Regions from separate parts of the Fictibacillus iocasae genome, predicted to be linked through region 2. Evidence: riboswitches for the same ligand, from Rfam matches in the RefSeq annotation. Region 2 holds a riboswitch; each other region holds the start of a gene.
The links. A riboswitch is a leader RNA that binds a small molecule or an ion and turns the genes downstream of it on or off. The one in region 2 is predicted to bind S-adenosylmethionine.
Positions count from the first base shown of each region.

Region 1: it holds a riboswitch for S-adenosylmethionine, as region 2 does, so the genes downstream of both, ACFQPF_RS18005 (LLM class flavin-dependent oxidoreductase) here and ACFQPF_RS09275 (MetQ/NlpA family ABC transporter substrate-binding protein) in region 2, are expected to answer to the same signal.
Region 3: it holds a riboswitch for S-adenosylmethionine, as region 2 does, so the genes downstream of both, metK (methionine adenosyltransferase) here and ACFQPF_RS09275 (MetQ/NlpA family ABC transporter substrate-binding protein) in region 2, are expected to answer to the same signal.
Region 4: it holds a riboswitch for S-adenosylmethionine, as region 2 does, so the genes downstream of both, mtnK (S-methyl-5-thioribose kinase) here and ACFQPF_RS09275 (MetQ/NlpA family ABC transporter substrate-binding protein) in region 2, are expected to answer to the same signal.

Region 1 covers NZ_JBHTCP010000052.1:136,876-140,618, forward strand. Annotated here, with positions in the region: gene ACFQPF_RS17995 (hypothetical protein) at 1-22, opposite strand, end outside; gene ACFQPF_RS18000 (class I SAM-dependent methyltransferase) at 597-1,202, opposite strand; SAM riboswitch class I at 1,381-1,484, shown strand; gene ACFQPF_RS18005 (LLM class flavin-dependent oxidoreductase) at 1,581-2,978, shown strand; gene ACFQPF_RS18010 (ABC-F family ATP-binding cassette domain-containing protein) at 3,044-3,743, shown strand, end outside.
Region 2 covers NZ_JBHTCP010000015.1:19,740-23,482, forward strand. Annotated here, with positions in the region: gene ACFQPF_RS09270 (methionine ABC transporter ATP-binding protein) at 1-489, opposite strand, end outside; gene ACFQPF_RS09275 (MetQ/NlpA family ABC transporter substrate-binding protein) at 506-1,315, opposite strand; SAM riboswitch class I at 1,400-1,514, opposite strand; gene ACFQPF_RS09280 (nuclease-related domain-containing protein) at 2,014-2,928, shown strand; gene ade (adenine deaminase) at 3,159-3,743, shown strand, end outside.
Region 3 covers NZ_JBHTCP010000051.1:63,530-67,272, reverse strand. Annotated here, with positions in the region: gene ACFQPF_RS16760 (UDP-glucose dehydrogenase family protein) at 1-364, shown strand, start outside; gene metK (methionine adenosyltransferase) at 695-1,900, opposite strand; SAM riboswitch class I at 2,052-2,163, opposite strand; gene pckA (phosphoenolpyruvate carboxykinase (ATP)) at 2,437-3,743, shown strand, end outside.
Region 4 covers NZ_JBHTCP010000014.1:76,306-80,048, forward strand. Annotated here, with positions in the region: gene ACFQPF_RS08660 (sugar ABC transporter substrate-binding protein) at 1-235, opposite strand, end outside; gene mtnA (S-methyl-5-thioribose-1-phosphate isomerase) at 232-1,293, opposite strand; gene mtnK (S-methyl-5-thioribose kinase) at 1,297-2,499, opposite strand; SAM riboswitch class I at 2,618-2,775, opposite strand; gene ACFQPF_RS08675 (carbon-nitrogen family hydrolase) at 2,862-3,641, opposite strand.

The sequences.
Region 1 (3,743 bases), on a different contig from region 2:
GATCCATCGGATTGTTTTTCATCGGCTTTTTCCGGTTCTCAGCCAAGGCGGCCACCTTCTTTCTTTTTTCTATACTATTCCCCGCTGCTGGAAGAAAAAACATGAGTATTGCATGCGCAGATAGGGTAAGAATGGTAGTAGAGGTGATGAATAATGTGGGATGCACTCCGGGATTTCTTTTTATTCCTTGGCGGTTTCTTTAATATAAGCCTGTTACTTGGTATATTGATCATTATCTTTATCGTACAAAAGGCGAGACGGAAAACGCGCAAACCGAACAGTTTTTTAGAAGATCATGGGAAAGACCATAACAACCGCAAGAATTGAAGAAAGAAGAGCCAGGAAACAATCCGGCTCTTCTTTCTTTTGATGTGCTGTTATCCTTGATTACTCACTGCTAAATCGGTCCACTTGCTCAATGCTAGATTGGTACAAAATGATACATTCGCTCACTACTTGGTCCATCTCTTGGATCATTGCCTTTTTCGGTACACAATGTGTTCCTCATCTTGCAACTCCTCCTCATGGCTTAATAGTGTTGCAGGGTTAATATACCCGCATCATAATTTGTCAAACATAATAAATTGAATTTTCTGTTATTTAAGTGCTGTTACTGTAACGGCGTTAACAGGTTTCATCTCTTTTGTATGAACCGTAATGCTTTTGAACCCAGCCTGTTTTAAATATAACGAAATCAATTTACCGTTTTCTTCAGCGGTCACATCGTCTGCACCCTTTTCATGTGGCTGGAGCGTGATCGCGATGCTTCCGCCGTCCTTCAACCAGTTCTTCACGGTTTGTAAGTCGCCCACTGGATCTTTCCAGATGAAAATAGAATTGACAGAATAAGCCTTATCATATGTGCCTGAATTCTCGTTTGCGAGAGCCACAGCAAAATCGTAAAGCACCACGCGACCTTCTTTTACAAACTGCTCATTTCGCGATTCAGCGTGCTTTTTCATATCAGCCGAAATATCATAGCCGGTTACATGGCAAGTAGGGAATTTGCGGCAAATATACTCAATCCCCTTTCCAGGGCCATAGCCAATTTCAACGATGGATTCTCCATCCTGAATGTTTAGTAGGGAAGTCGTCCATTTATTCAGGCGTCTATTTTCGAACGCCATATAACGTCCTGTCAGCTTGCCGACCAGTCCAGTCGGCTTCTCAAACTTGCGAAAAATATACTTTCGGATACCCATAGCCACTAACCCCCATCATTATATTCTAATGCTTGTATACCCATAAACCACCACATTATAAAAGCTCTCTTACTAATAATGAGGCATTTAACAGATGATATAACAGAATTTTCGAATATTTAGGTTGACATATGCATCACTTACCTGTAACTTAATGAACAAAGTTTAATAGTTTCATTTCTTATCCAGAGAGGTAGAGGGACTGGCCCTATGAAACCTCGGCAGCAGGCTTGCAAAAGCACTGTGCCAATTCCAGCAAGCGTCAAGCTTGAAAGATAAGAAGAGCAGCTTCTGCAACATGTCATTTCACGCCTCTTCTTATTTTGTAGGAAGAGGCTTTTTGTATGGGCCATAATCACAAAATGATGGAGGCGTAAAATGGCAAAGCAGATCGTATTAAACGCGTTTGAAATGACGAGTGCAATGCACAACTCACACGGGTTATGGAAGCATTCAGAATCTAAAAGGCACAGAGGATATAAAGATTTAGCTTATTGGGTCAAGATGGCCAAGCTTCTTGAAAAAGGAAAGTTCGACGCTGTCTTTTTTGCAGACGTACTCGGTGTGTATGACACATACAAGCAAAGCAAAATACCATCCATAAAAGATGGCCTCCAAATTCCGGTGAATGACGGCGCGTTTGTCATACCGGTCATGGCAAGTGTGACGAAGCACCTGTCTTTCGCGATGACCGTGAGCACCACGTATGAACAGCCGTTTGGCAACGCGAGGCGCTTTTCTACCCTTGATCACTTAACAGACGGAAGAATCGCATGGAACGTGGTCACCTCCTATCTGCCAAATGCAGCACGCAATTTCGGTTTAAAAGACATGGTGAAGCACGACAAGCGCTATGAGATCGCCCATGAGTTTCTCGAAGTCTCTTACAAGCTGTGGCAGGCGAGCTGGGAAGACGGAGCGGTAGTGGAAGACAAAGAAAAAGGGATATTAGTAGATTCAACGAAAGTGCATGAAATTAATCATTCAGGAGAGCATTTCAGTGTGGAAGGACCGCACTTAAGCGAGCCGTCGCCGCAGCGCACGCCGGTTATTTATCAAGCGGGAACATCAGAGAAAGGCCGGGCGTTTGCTGCCCAGCATGCAGAATGCGTGTTTGTCGGCGGACCGACTGCCGAGAGAATCAGATTTTATGCGAATGATATTCGCCGCAAAGCCCAAGAGTATGGCCGGAACCCTGCTCATATTAAGGTGTTCTGCTTTCTTACCGTAATTGTGGCAGAAACATCTGAAGAAGCCGAAGCAAAATACGAGGAATACAACAAGCTGTGGAGCGCGGACGCGGCGAAAGCACAGTTCGGCGGTGCGAGTGGATATGACTTGGATGAGTATGCGAAGCAGGATCCAAGCCAGAGCTTCGAGTTCAAGAAAACGGAGCATGGCCATTATAAAGCAGCATCACTTACGAAGGACGCATCGAAAAAGCTGTCCATAAAAGAAGCGCTGGAACGGCTCGAGCATATTGACCGGAACGCGGTGATCGTAGGCAGCCCTGTAGCCGTGGCGGATCAAATACAGCAGCACTTTGAAGAATCGGGAGTGGATGGGTATAATCTCAACCATCTTGTGACACCGTCCTGTCTTGAGGTGTTTATCGAATTGGTCATTCCCATTTTGCAGGATCGGGGATTGTACAAAAAAGAATATAAAGAAGGGCCACTCCGGCAAAAGCTGTTCAGCCATGATAGCAGCACACTGCCGGATGATCATCCTGGCAGCAGGTATCGTGCGGGAAGTCTTCTCGCCTCTTCGCAATAGAGATTTTCAATATGACCGCTGTTGCTATACAATATAGTCAGCATACTAAACAAGGCGGTTAACCAATGAGCATTTTATTAGCAGAAAACTTAACAAAAACATATGGCGAAAAAGTATTATTTGATGGCATTTCATTCTCCATTTCAGAGAATCAGAGAATCGGGTTGATTGGAACGAATGGGACGGGGAAATCAACGCTGCTGAAGGTGCTGGTCGGGATTGAATCGATCGAGAACGGCAAACTGACGCACGCTAATTCCTTTCATGTGGAATACGTTCCGCAGCAGCCAGAGCTGGAAGAAAGCTTGAGCGTGCTAGAGCAGATCTATTACGGCGACTCCGTAATCATGCAGACGATGCGCGAGTACGAGAGAGCGCTGCTCGAAATGGAGAAAGATCCGACAGATGAAAAGAAGCTGTCACGCCTTATGAAAACACAGCAGAAGATGGATGAAAATGAAGCGTGGGAAGCCAACACAGTCGCTAAGACGGTGCTCACAAAGCTCGGTTTGAATGACTTTTCTCAAAAAGTGAAGCATCTCTCGGGCGGACAGAAAAAAAGGGTGGCGATCGCAAAGGCACTTATTCAGCCGGCGAACCTGCTCATTCTTGATGAGCCGACGAACCATTTGGACAACGCGACCATTGAATGGCTCGAGCAATTTCTGTCGCAATACAAAGGCGCGCTGATCATGGTCACGCACGACCGTTATTTCTTGAACCGGGTGACGAACCAAATCTTCGAGCTCGATCATGGCCGTTTAT
Region 2 (3,743 bases):
TAATAAAATTTCCGGCTCATGTGCGAGTGCCCGTGCGATCGCCACACGCTGTTTCTGGCCGCCAGACAGCTGAGAAGGGTACGAATCCGCTTTTCCCTCAATGCCGACGATCGACAAGTATTTTTTCACACGGTGGTCAATTTCCGCTTTCGGCAGCCCGGAAAGGCGCAGTGGAATGGAGATGTTTTCATAAACGGTCGCTGTTTTCAGCAGGTTGAATCCTTGAAAAATCATGCCGATTTTTTTGCGCGATTCACTTAGCTTGTTAGAAGGAAGCTTCGTGAGCTCGGTGCCGTTTACCGACACTGTTCCTTCTGACGGCTTTTCAAGCAAATTCACACAGCGGATGAGCGTGCTCTTACCTGCTCCGCTGTACCCGATCACGCCGTATATCTCACCCTTTTTCACGTCGAGGGAGACGTTTTTCAGCGCCTCCACACTCCCTTTTTTCGTCACAAACGTTTTGGACACGTTCTGCAGCTGAATCATACGCTCCTCCCCCCTTTTACCAAGACGGCAGAACGGCGCCGTCGAATTCATTTTCAATAAAGTCCTTCACTTCTTTCGAGCGGTACGCTTTCTCAAGCTTCTTCAACACCTTATCGTTCTTGTTCTCACCGCGCACAGCGACTAAGTTCACGTGCGGCGAATCGTCTCCTTCAATGAACAGAGAGTCTTTCTTCGGCTTCAGTCCGTGCTCGATCGCGAAGTTGGTGTTGATCGTTGCCGCTGTCAGTTCATCCAGCTGTCTTGGAATCTGTGACGCTTCTAGCTCCACAAACTTGACGTTTTTCTTGTTCTCCACAATATCTTTTTGCGTCGCTTCCATGCCAGCGCCTTTCTTTAGCTTGATCAGTCCTGCTTTTTCATAAAGATTTAGCGCTCGTGCCAAGTTGATCGGATCGTTCTGAATGCCAAGCTTGTCGCCTTCCTTGATGTCATCAATGCTCTTAATCTTGTTTGAGTAGATGCCGAGCGGGAACGTCACCGTATCGAAAACTTCTACAATATCAAGCTTGCGGTCTTTCTTGAACGTATCCAAGTACGGCTCTGTCTGGAAGCTGTTCGCGTCCAGTTCCTTTTCCGACAGCGCCACGTTCGGCATCACGTACTCGTTAAATACCTTCAGTTCAATCTCCAGGCCGTCCTTCTCCGCTACCTCTTTTACCTTTTCAAAAATCTGCTCGTGCGGTCCAGCCGTCACACCGATCAGCAGCTTATCCTCCGGCAGCGCCTCGCCTTTATCCGCCGATCCGCTCGCACACCCCGTCAACGCAAACACCAACACTAGTAAAAAAAGTCCCCATTTTTTCATCTTTCAATTTCCTCCTCTTGTTTTGTAAACATCAAAAAGCCTCTCTGAAAGTTTCAGAGAGGCATCATATACGGAACCGGACCTCTCTCATCTTTCAAAACACATAAGTGTTCTGCAGGATTTAGCACCTGAACTTACAACATGTAAGTTTGGTTGCCGGGTTTCATAGGGCCAGTCCCTCCACCACTCTGGATAAGAGTAAATATTCTCAATATTTAATTGTTTACAATCATAATGCCGAGTGCAGGTCGTTGTCAACACTATTTTTTCTAGTTGCTGATCGGCTGGCTAGCATTTGTTTGCGAATTTGAGGAGTTTATTTGCGAATCCGGCTTATTTCTTTGCAAATCTGCGCCTCTTATTTGCAGGTATGAAAATTTATTTGCACGGCGAAATTTTATTTATTCTTCGACATGTTTGTTTGCAGCACACCCTCGTTATTTGCACCCTCCAAAATCTATCATTTTCTCAAAAAACAGCACCTCTGCAAGTCCAAAACGAGACTTGCTCTAAGCGGCCATCCCCATCTACAACCAAATCCCCGCTGAGAACACCATTTTACTCATTTGGCTGCACCCGCTAATTATGTCATGATGACTTCCAAAAGGGAGGTGGATCCATTGGTCACCATTCTAAAAAAGAGGGATATCCCGCTCAAAATTTTAAAGCTTGAGGCATTGTTGAGGAGGCTTCCGGCTATGCACAAAAAGCGGGCGGACATTGAAGAAGATCTTGCGCGAAGCTTGGCGGGGTATCGCGGTGAGCAGGCGCTGCATTATGATTTTCAATTTCTCAAGCAAAACCATTATTCTGTGCTTGAAGACCTCAGGCTAGAAAATGAGAATGGCGATTTTTTTCAAATTGACTGCCTTCTGCTCTCACCATCGTATCTGCTCATTTTAGAAGCGAAGAACATGTCCGGCTCTATCCTGTTTGATCAGCACACGCGGCACATCATTCACAATAAAAATGGGCTGGAACGGAGCTACAGTGATCCTCTGCTGCAGGTCCAAAGACAGCGCATCCAGCTTGAAAAGTGGCTCAAACAGCAAAAATTTCCGTTCGTCCCCGTGATCACTCAAGTGGTCATCAGCAACTCCGACACCCGGTATGACGCTACGTCCAACCACCATTTCGTCTATCAGAACGTGACATCACGGTTAAACCTCCCCAATCGGACGGCTGAATTTGAATCTGCTCATACAGATGAAGTGTTATCTGCTAAGCTCATCAAACAAATCGCCAAATCGTTGATAAAGCGCAGCACACCATACAATCCCGATCTCATGCATTGGTACGAATTGAAGCTGAGCGACTTGATATTAGGCGTATTCTGTCCAAATGCCGACTGCCCGTCCGTCAGAGACCCGATGTTCAAAGTGAATTCCGGGTGGCGATGCCCCTTTTGTCTCGCCTTTTCGCGGGACGCTCACCTCACTGCTCTAAAAGATTATGTGCTGCTCGTCGGTGACGAGATCAGCAACTCTCATTTTAGGGATTTTGCTCGTATGGAATCCGTTTTTACAGCAAGTCGGTTGTTAAAGCAGCTGTCACTGCCCTCGTCCGGTGCAAAAAAGAACCGAAAATATAAGCTCTCACTGCCGAAGTCATAATTTATTTGCAGATTCGCGACATTTGTTTGCGAATCTGCGATAATTATTTGCAAGTTCAAACCATTTATTTGCAGATCCGAAAATTTATTTGCAGCGCCACATTTTATTTATTTTTCGACACAATTATTTGCAGCCGCAGCCTTTTCTTTGCAGCAGCGACCAAATCTCACACGTTTCAGCACCGCAAAAAAGTGCCACACTTATACTACTGAATATAAAAGGAGCTGCTCATGGACGAAATCACATTAAAACGCCGGATTGATGCCGCCGCCAAGCGCATCCCGGCGGACTTGATCATAAAGAACGGCAAAGTTATCGACGTCTTTAACCTGGAAATTATCGAAGCCGATATAGCCATCATCGACGGATACATCGCTGGCATCGGTTTTTACGACGAGGCGGACGAGATCGTGGACGCGGCCGGCCGTTATGTGAGTCCGGCTTTTATTGATGCACACGTGCACATTGAGTCGTCGATGGTTACGCCAGTAGAGTTCAGCAAGGTTTTGCTCGCGCACGGCGTGACGACTGTCATCACCGACCCGCATGAGATTGCCAACGTGTCGGGTACGAAGGGCATCTCTTACATGCTGCAGCAATCGGAAAACCTGCCGCTGGACGTGCGGGTCATGCTGCCGTCATGCGTGCCATCTACACCGTTCGAAAATGCGGGCGCGGTGCTTGAAGCCGATCGCCTTCACCCTTTTTACAAACACAACCGTGTACCCGGGCTGGCTGAAGTGATGGACTATCCGGCTGTGCTCCACGGCAAAAAAGAGATGCTCGATAAGCTTTTATCTGCCGCTAATCACAAA
Region 3 (3,743 bases), on a different contig from region 2:
GATGACTGATGATGTGCGCTGTTCTCCTGCGGTCTCTGTCGCTGAACACCTTCTGAATGAAGGGGCTAAAGTGATTCTTTACGACCCGCTCGTCCGGCATAATCCTGTTCATCGTGCGGCAAAAGGAGCGAGTTTGAAAGAAAGTTTAAAGCAATCCGACGCAGCCGTCATCATGACAGATTGGCCGGAATTCAGACAGCTTCTGCAGCCTGACATGTTAAATACACTTAAAAGAAAAATCATTATAGACGGACGCAATATGTTTAGGATCGAAGAAATTGAAATGCTCAGCAAAGAAGTATCTATGTATTATGCCTCAATCGGAAGACCCTTGCATGACTCACTGACTGCTAAAAGTGTGTGAAAGCCAATGGGTGGATCTCCGCTCCAGGGTTGTGCCTGTAACGGAGATCCACCACTTCTTAGAATTCTAACAAGAAGGATGAGAGCCAGTTCACCTTGCATTCACGCCGAGTGAATTTTTTGGAAGGAATTAAACAGGTCACACCTCCCCTCCCGACGGCTTTTGCGCCATTTTTCTGATTTGAAATATCTTAAAATTTACCGCGTGTGTTTTTATTCCGATCGTAAACATACGCGCCGCTTTTAACAGCTTGCGCGCCAATTTTAAAGCATCATGACTATAAAAAAAGCCACGTGATTTAAAAAATCGCGTGGCTTTTTCATATGAGTATTAAGCGTTCGCTTGTTCTTTAAGCGCTGCTGCTTTGTCTGTCTGCTCCCAAGGAAGCTCGATGTCTGTACGTCCGAAGTGGCCGTAGGCAGCTGTCTGCTTGTAGATCGGGCGGCGAAGGTCTAGCATCTTGATGATGCCTGCAGGACGAAGGTCAAAGTTGTTGCGTACAAGCTCAACCAAAACTTCTTCATCCACTTTGCCTGTTTCAAATGTGTTAACAGCGATAGATACTGGCTGAGCCACGCCGATCGCGTAAGCTAGCTGAACTTCAACTTTGTCAGCAAGGCCTGATGCGACGATGTTCTTCGCAACATAACGTGCCGCGTATGCCGCAGAACGGTCAACCTTTGTTGCATCCTTACCAGAGAATGCACCGCCGCCATGGCGAGCGTATCCGCCGTAAGTGTCAACGATGATCTTGCGGCCAGTCAAGCCTGCATCACCTTGAGGTCCGCCGATTACGAAGCGGCCAGTTGGGTTGATGAAGTATTTTGTGTTCTCGTCGATCAATTCAGCTGGAACCACTGGCTTGATTACTTTTTCTTTAACATCCGCTTGAATTTCTTCAAGTGTGTTTTCAGGGTGGTGCTGTGTAGAGATAACGATCGTGTCGATGCGCACTGGCTTGTCGTTCTCATCGTATTCAACCGTTACCTGCGTTTTCCCATCAGGACGAAGGTATGGAATCTCTTCGCTCTTGCGCACTTCTGTCAAACGGCGTGAAAGCTTGTGAGCAAGTGAGATCGGAAGCGGCATAAGCTCAGGTGTTTCGTTGCAAGCATATCCGAACATGAGACCTTGGTCGCCTGCTCCGATCGCTTCGATTTCCTCATCCGTCATGGAACCTTCACGCGCTTCAAGTGCCTGGTCAACACCCATCGCGATGTCAGCAGACTGCTCGTCGATAGAAGTCAGAACAGCACATGTTTCAGAGTCAAATCCGTATTTCGCACGGTCGTAACCGATTTCTTTCACCGTTTCACGGACAACTTTAGGAATATCAACATACGTAGACGTTGTAATTTCACCTGCAACAAGAACAAGTCCTGTTGTTACAGACGTTTCACACGCAACACGCGCATTAGGATCATGAGTTAAAATCTCATCAAGAATAGCATCTGAGATCTGGTCACAAATTTTATCCGGATGTCCTTCTGTAACAGACTCGGATGTGAATAAACGGCGGCTTACTTTTTTAGACACTTGAGGTCCTCCCTTAAATTGAAAAAGATAGATACGGTACTTTATTCCTCTATATAACTAACATATATATTCCGCTGACTGATTTAGGGCATAAAAAAAACCTTTCCCTGTTTAAGAAGCGAGGGAAAAGGATTCCATTCCATGCCTTCACCTCTTATTCTCAAGGTATTCACCTTGCAGGTTAGCACCTTCTCACTCAGAAGTTCTGAGTGCAGGTTGCTGGGTTTCATAGGGCCTGTCCCTCCACCTACTCGGAATAAGAGTAGCCGTTCGGAGATTATAATAGCGCAGTTGACCACTAGTGTCAACAGCTGCGATCTGGTAAATTCAGTCGCGTTCCTTTCTATAGCAGGCTCTTCAAAACAGAGCGGTCTTTCCTTTTAGGTGTTTCTTTCAATTAACAGAACCTTTTAATAATAACTTGCCTATTTTAAGAACTTTTTACGATAAAAACGATAAAATAGTATACATTATTTAAATCAATGTGTTATACTAATTAAGATAAAAACTTAGGATAAAGGATGGTATCGCCTTATATGAATACTGTAGAATCCACGAATTCTTTGAATGAATTGGTAAACAGCCCGCAAACACATATGAACCTGCCAGTACCTGTTCTTGTAGAAAAAGCTTTGCTCCGTAAAGAAGGATTATTAACTTCCACAGGAGCGCTTCGTGCGACTACCGGGAAATATACAGGCCGTTCTCCAGAAGATAAATTCATTGTGGAAGAAACATCCAGCAAAGCAAAGATCGATTGGGGAAAAACGAACAAACCTTTTTCTTCCGAAAAATTTGAAAGCCTTTACAAAAAGGTGCTCGCTTATCTTGGAAATAAGGAAGAGCTCTTCCTTTTCAGAGGCTACGCTGGTGCAGACCATGCTTACCGCCTTCCTATCCAGGTAATTAACGAGTACGCATGGCATAACTTATTCGCGCACCAGATGTTCGTAAGACCGAACAACTTGGAAGAAGCAAAAGCCATCGATCCGGGCTTTACGGTCATTTCGGCTCCTGGATTCTTTGCAAATCCAGCTGAAGATGGCACAAACTCTGAAACTTTCATCATTATATCATTTGAGAAGCGGATTATCCTAATTGGCGGTACAGAATATGCCGGAGAAATAAAAAAATCCGTGTTTTCTGTCATGAACTACCTTCTTCCGGAAGAAGGCATCCTTTCTATGCACTGTTCAGCAAACGTCGGGACTGAAGGCGATGTTGCCCTTTTCTTCGGCCTTTCAGGGACAGGTAAAACAACACTCTCAGCAGATCCTAACCGCCGTCTGATCGGTGACGATGAGCACGGCTGGGCGAATACTGGCGTGTTTAACATCGAAGGCGGATGCTATGCAAAATGTATCAACTTGTCCAAAGAAAAAGAGCCGCAAATCTGGAACGCCATCCGATATGGCAGTGTTTTAGAAAACGTGGTTGTGGACAGCGATACACGCTTGAGCGATTACGACGACTCTTCACTGACAGAAAATACACGGGCGGCTTACCCTGTTGACGCGATTCCTAATGTCATGATTCCTGGAGTAGCCGGCCATCCCAACACGATTATCTTTTTAACAGCAGACGCGTTTGGTGTTCTTCCCCCAATCAGCAAACTGACAAAAGAGCAGGCCATGTATCATTTCCTTTCTGGATACACGAGCAAGCTTGCTGGAACAGAGCGAGGCGTCACGTCTCCTCAGGCGACGTTCTCCACATGTTTCGGAGCTCCGTTCTTGCCGATGGAAGCAACGGTTTATGCCGAGATGCTCGGGAATAAGATCGATCAGCATGAAGTGAACGTATACTTAGTGAACACAGGCTGGAGCGGCGGAGAGTATGGCGT
Region 4 (3,743 bases), on a different contig from region 2:
AGAACGTTCCGATCGATAGCTGAACGATCGCAGCGATCTTCAGAGGTTTTTTAACAGCATCAGGTATTTCTTTTGACGTTTCTGATCCTGCAGCAGCGTTTGCCGGCTGTGATGGTTTTTCTTGTTTATTCTGTGTAGCTGGCGGTTTGCTTACCGCATCTTGTTCACTTGAACAGCCGGCAAGAAGAAGGCTGAAGGCAAGCAGTGCTGATGCTGCGGGTTTCCATTGTTTCATGATGATTGATCCTCCTGAAATAGCTTAGGCAGCTTATTTTTATAATCTCCTGTTACAATGCCTTTTTCGGTGACGATTGCTGAAATGTATTGAGCGGGTGTAACGTCAAACGCAGGATTAAATACTTTAATCCCTTCAGGTGCGATTCGTTTGCCAGCTAAATGTGTGACTTCCTTTGCAGGACGTTCCTCGATCGGGATGTCATCGCCTGACTTTGTTTCGAGGTCGACCGTTGATAGAGGAGAGGCAACGTAAAAGGGGATGCCAAGCGCTTTTGCCTGAAGTGCCAGCCCGAATGTTCCAATCTTATTTGCTGTATCACCGTTAGCGGCGACACGGTCGCAGCCGACGATCACAGCAGCGATGTTTTTTGTTTTCAGAGTGTGAGCAGCCATGTTATCGGTGATAAGGGTCACATCGATTCCATTTGCTTGAAGCTCCCAGGCTGTCAATCTGGAGCCTTGCAGCACCGGGCGCGTCTCGTTTGCATATACCGAAAGATTCCATCCTTTTTCTTTGGCAATATAAAAGGGAGCAAGTGCTGTTCCATAACGGGCGGTCGCTATGCCTCCTGCATTGCAGATCGTCATGAGCGCGTCGCCGTTCTTTAAAAGAGAGAGGGCATGCTCGCCGATTTTGCGGCACGTTTCTTCATCTTCTTTTTGAATTAAAAGAGCTTCTAATTCAATCAGAGACACAGCTTGCGCGACGCTTTCTGCTTTTGCCGCCGCTTCTGTGATACGGCGTATCGCCCAAAACAGATTGACAGCAGTCGGACGGGAAGTGGCAAGATAGTCATGCTGTTTCTGCAAAGCAGCAAGAAACGCAGGCAAATCCTCGCCTTTATACTGCTTAGTCCAAATTACGAGGCCGAATGCAGCGGCGATTCCAATTGCCGGTGCACCACGCACGTTAAGTTTAGAAATCGCATCCCAAACGTGTTCAATTTTTGTAACGTTTAAGTAAACCGTATGTTCGGGAAGCTGCTGCTGGTCCAATATAAGCAAATGGTCGCCTCTGTACCGGACTGATGAAATTTCGGTTTGTGTAAAACTCATGATTTATGCTCCTCTTATGATGGATGTGAATTGCTCGATAGACGAAATGGATTTTCTAGACTTGATCAACGATGTGCCAAGATGCAGCGCTTTCTTTTTGAGGAAGAGCTGTACATCCTCGCACGGGATGCTGTCTAAGTCAGCAACGTGCGCAAGTCCGATTGTACGGCGGATGATCTCACATCCTGCAAACCCAACACTGTCAATGAAGGTTTTTTCCAGAACATTTTGTAACACACCCGGAGTACGAGCGAAAACTTCTTTGCTCTCCTCATGAACAAGTCTTGTAAACTCGTTTTGAAAAACAGTCCATGTCTCTTGAATGACAGTCAATAACGTTTCCTGAGTCTCTTTGCGGTTGAACGGTTCTGAAGAATGGTGATGCTGAGATAAATAATTTAAAGCGATATTGGCAAAAAATTGGCCAAGGTCAAAACCTATCGGACCGTAAAAAGCGAACTCAGGATCAATGACTTTTGTTGATTTTTCCGTGACGAAAATACTGCCTGTGTGAAGGTCTCCGTGAAGCAGCACTTCCGCTTGAGTAAGGAACTGATACTTCAATGTTGCCGCTTCTTTTTTCAGCAGTTCATCATTCCAAATTTTTTCAACATCAGGTTTTAATGCAGAGGAAAACTCGTTTGTGTCGTGATCGAAGAAAGGATCTGTAAAGACGAGATCTTCCGTGATTTTACAGAGCTCTGGATTGCTGAAGTGCTGCACGAGCTTTTTCTTCTCGAACGGATGCAAATAAAAATCACTTGTATAAAAAGCTGTTCTTGCCGTGAACTGTCCAATGTGAGCTGCTAGTTTGCTGAAAGCAGTGCCTTCTATCAAGCTCTTTCTTAAAATAGAGTGATCTGACAAATCTTCCATTATCGTGACAGCGAGAGTGCTGTCACTGTAGAGTACTTTTGGTACTAGATCTGGAACATATTTTGCCGCAAGGATGAGTGCTTCGCTTTCGATTCTCGCTCTATCCAATGTCAGCGGCCAGCTTTCACCAACCACTTTCGCGTAAGGCAGAGCTTGCTTCACAATAATAGATTCAGTGCTGCTTTGAACCCGAAAGACGAGGTTCAAGTTGCCATCGCCTATTTCAGAAACAGCAAGATCATGGCCGTCTATTAATTTCAGCTTTCTTACTAAAGCAGCCGCATCTTCGTTAGTCAGCGGCTTATATGTGTTCTCTGTGAGTACTGTCATTGTTATTCCCCCTAAAAACCTTTTGTGATTATTAATGATTCTCGTTAAATTTACAAACATGACCAAAATAAAAGAGCCTCTTTCATAAGAAAGAGGCTCGGAATATTTGTTTCCGTGCCTCTTATCTCGCAAACGGATTGTTTGCTGGAATTAGCACCGTGCCATGCGCAAGCTTTACTTGCGGCCCCATGTGAATGGAGCCCCATTTTACAATGGTATTACGGTCGGTTGCTGGGCTTCATCGGGCCAATTCCCTCCACCTGCTCTTGATAAGAGACGTGCTATTTGATTACTTGTCACACTAGACTGACAATTCATAATTGTTATACTAAAACATGTAATAACAATTTGTCAACAAAAGTTTAATACAAATTTTCTCGTCGGTCTTCAAAAATAGGAATACGAGATCTTACCTCATCTGAGAGAGCAGGATCGATGTCGGCTGACAGCAAGGTTTCGTCATGAGAGCCTGCTTCTGCCACAATTTCACCCCAAGGATCGATAATGAGAGATTGTCCGGCAAACGTATTAGCAGGGTCTTTTCCTATACGGTTGCATGCAACAATGTAGCATTGGTTTTCAATGGCACGCGCCGTCAGCAAAGTGCGCCAGTGTTTGTCACGCTGAATTGGCCATTGAGCGGGAACAAACACAATCTTTGCGCCTTCAAGCACAATTTTTCTAACCCACTCCGGAAACCTTATATCGTAGCAGATCAATCCTGCGCACTGAACATCATCTATTGCAAAATGTGCGGTTTCACTTCCTGCAGTAATAAACTTTTCTTCGTTCATGAGCCGGATTAAATGTGCTTTGCTGTATTGTCCGTTCAAGGTACCATCACGGTCAAACACAAGCATGGTGTTGGAAACTTTCCCGTCTTTTTCATAAGCGATGGAACCTCCAACGATGTGGACGTGATGCTTTTTAGCAAGACCGCTTAAAAAAGAAATCGCGTTACGGCCTTCTGTATCTGCAATCTCTCCAAGTCTTTCAAGGTCATAAGCTGTATCCCACAGCTCCGGCAGCACGATGACTTCTGCTCCATCTTCAGCAGCTTGAGTGATCCATCGTAAGGCTTTCTTTCTGTTTTCTTCTGGATTTCCATAGATCACATCAAATTGCGCGCACGTAATTTTCAATTGTTTGCCCTCCGAAAATTTCTTTGACAGAATTAAACATAGCGTATAACATTACTCATTAGAATTTCAAGAACAATCAGAAAAGAATGAGTTGTCAGTTCG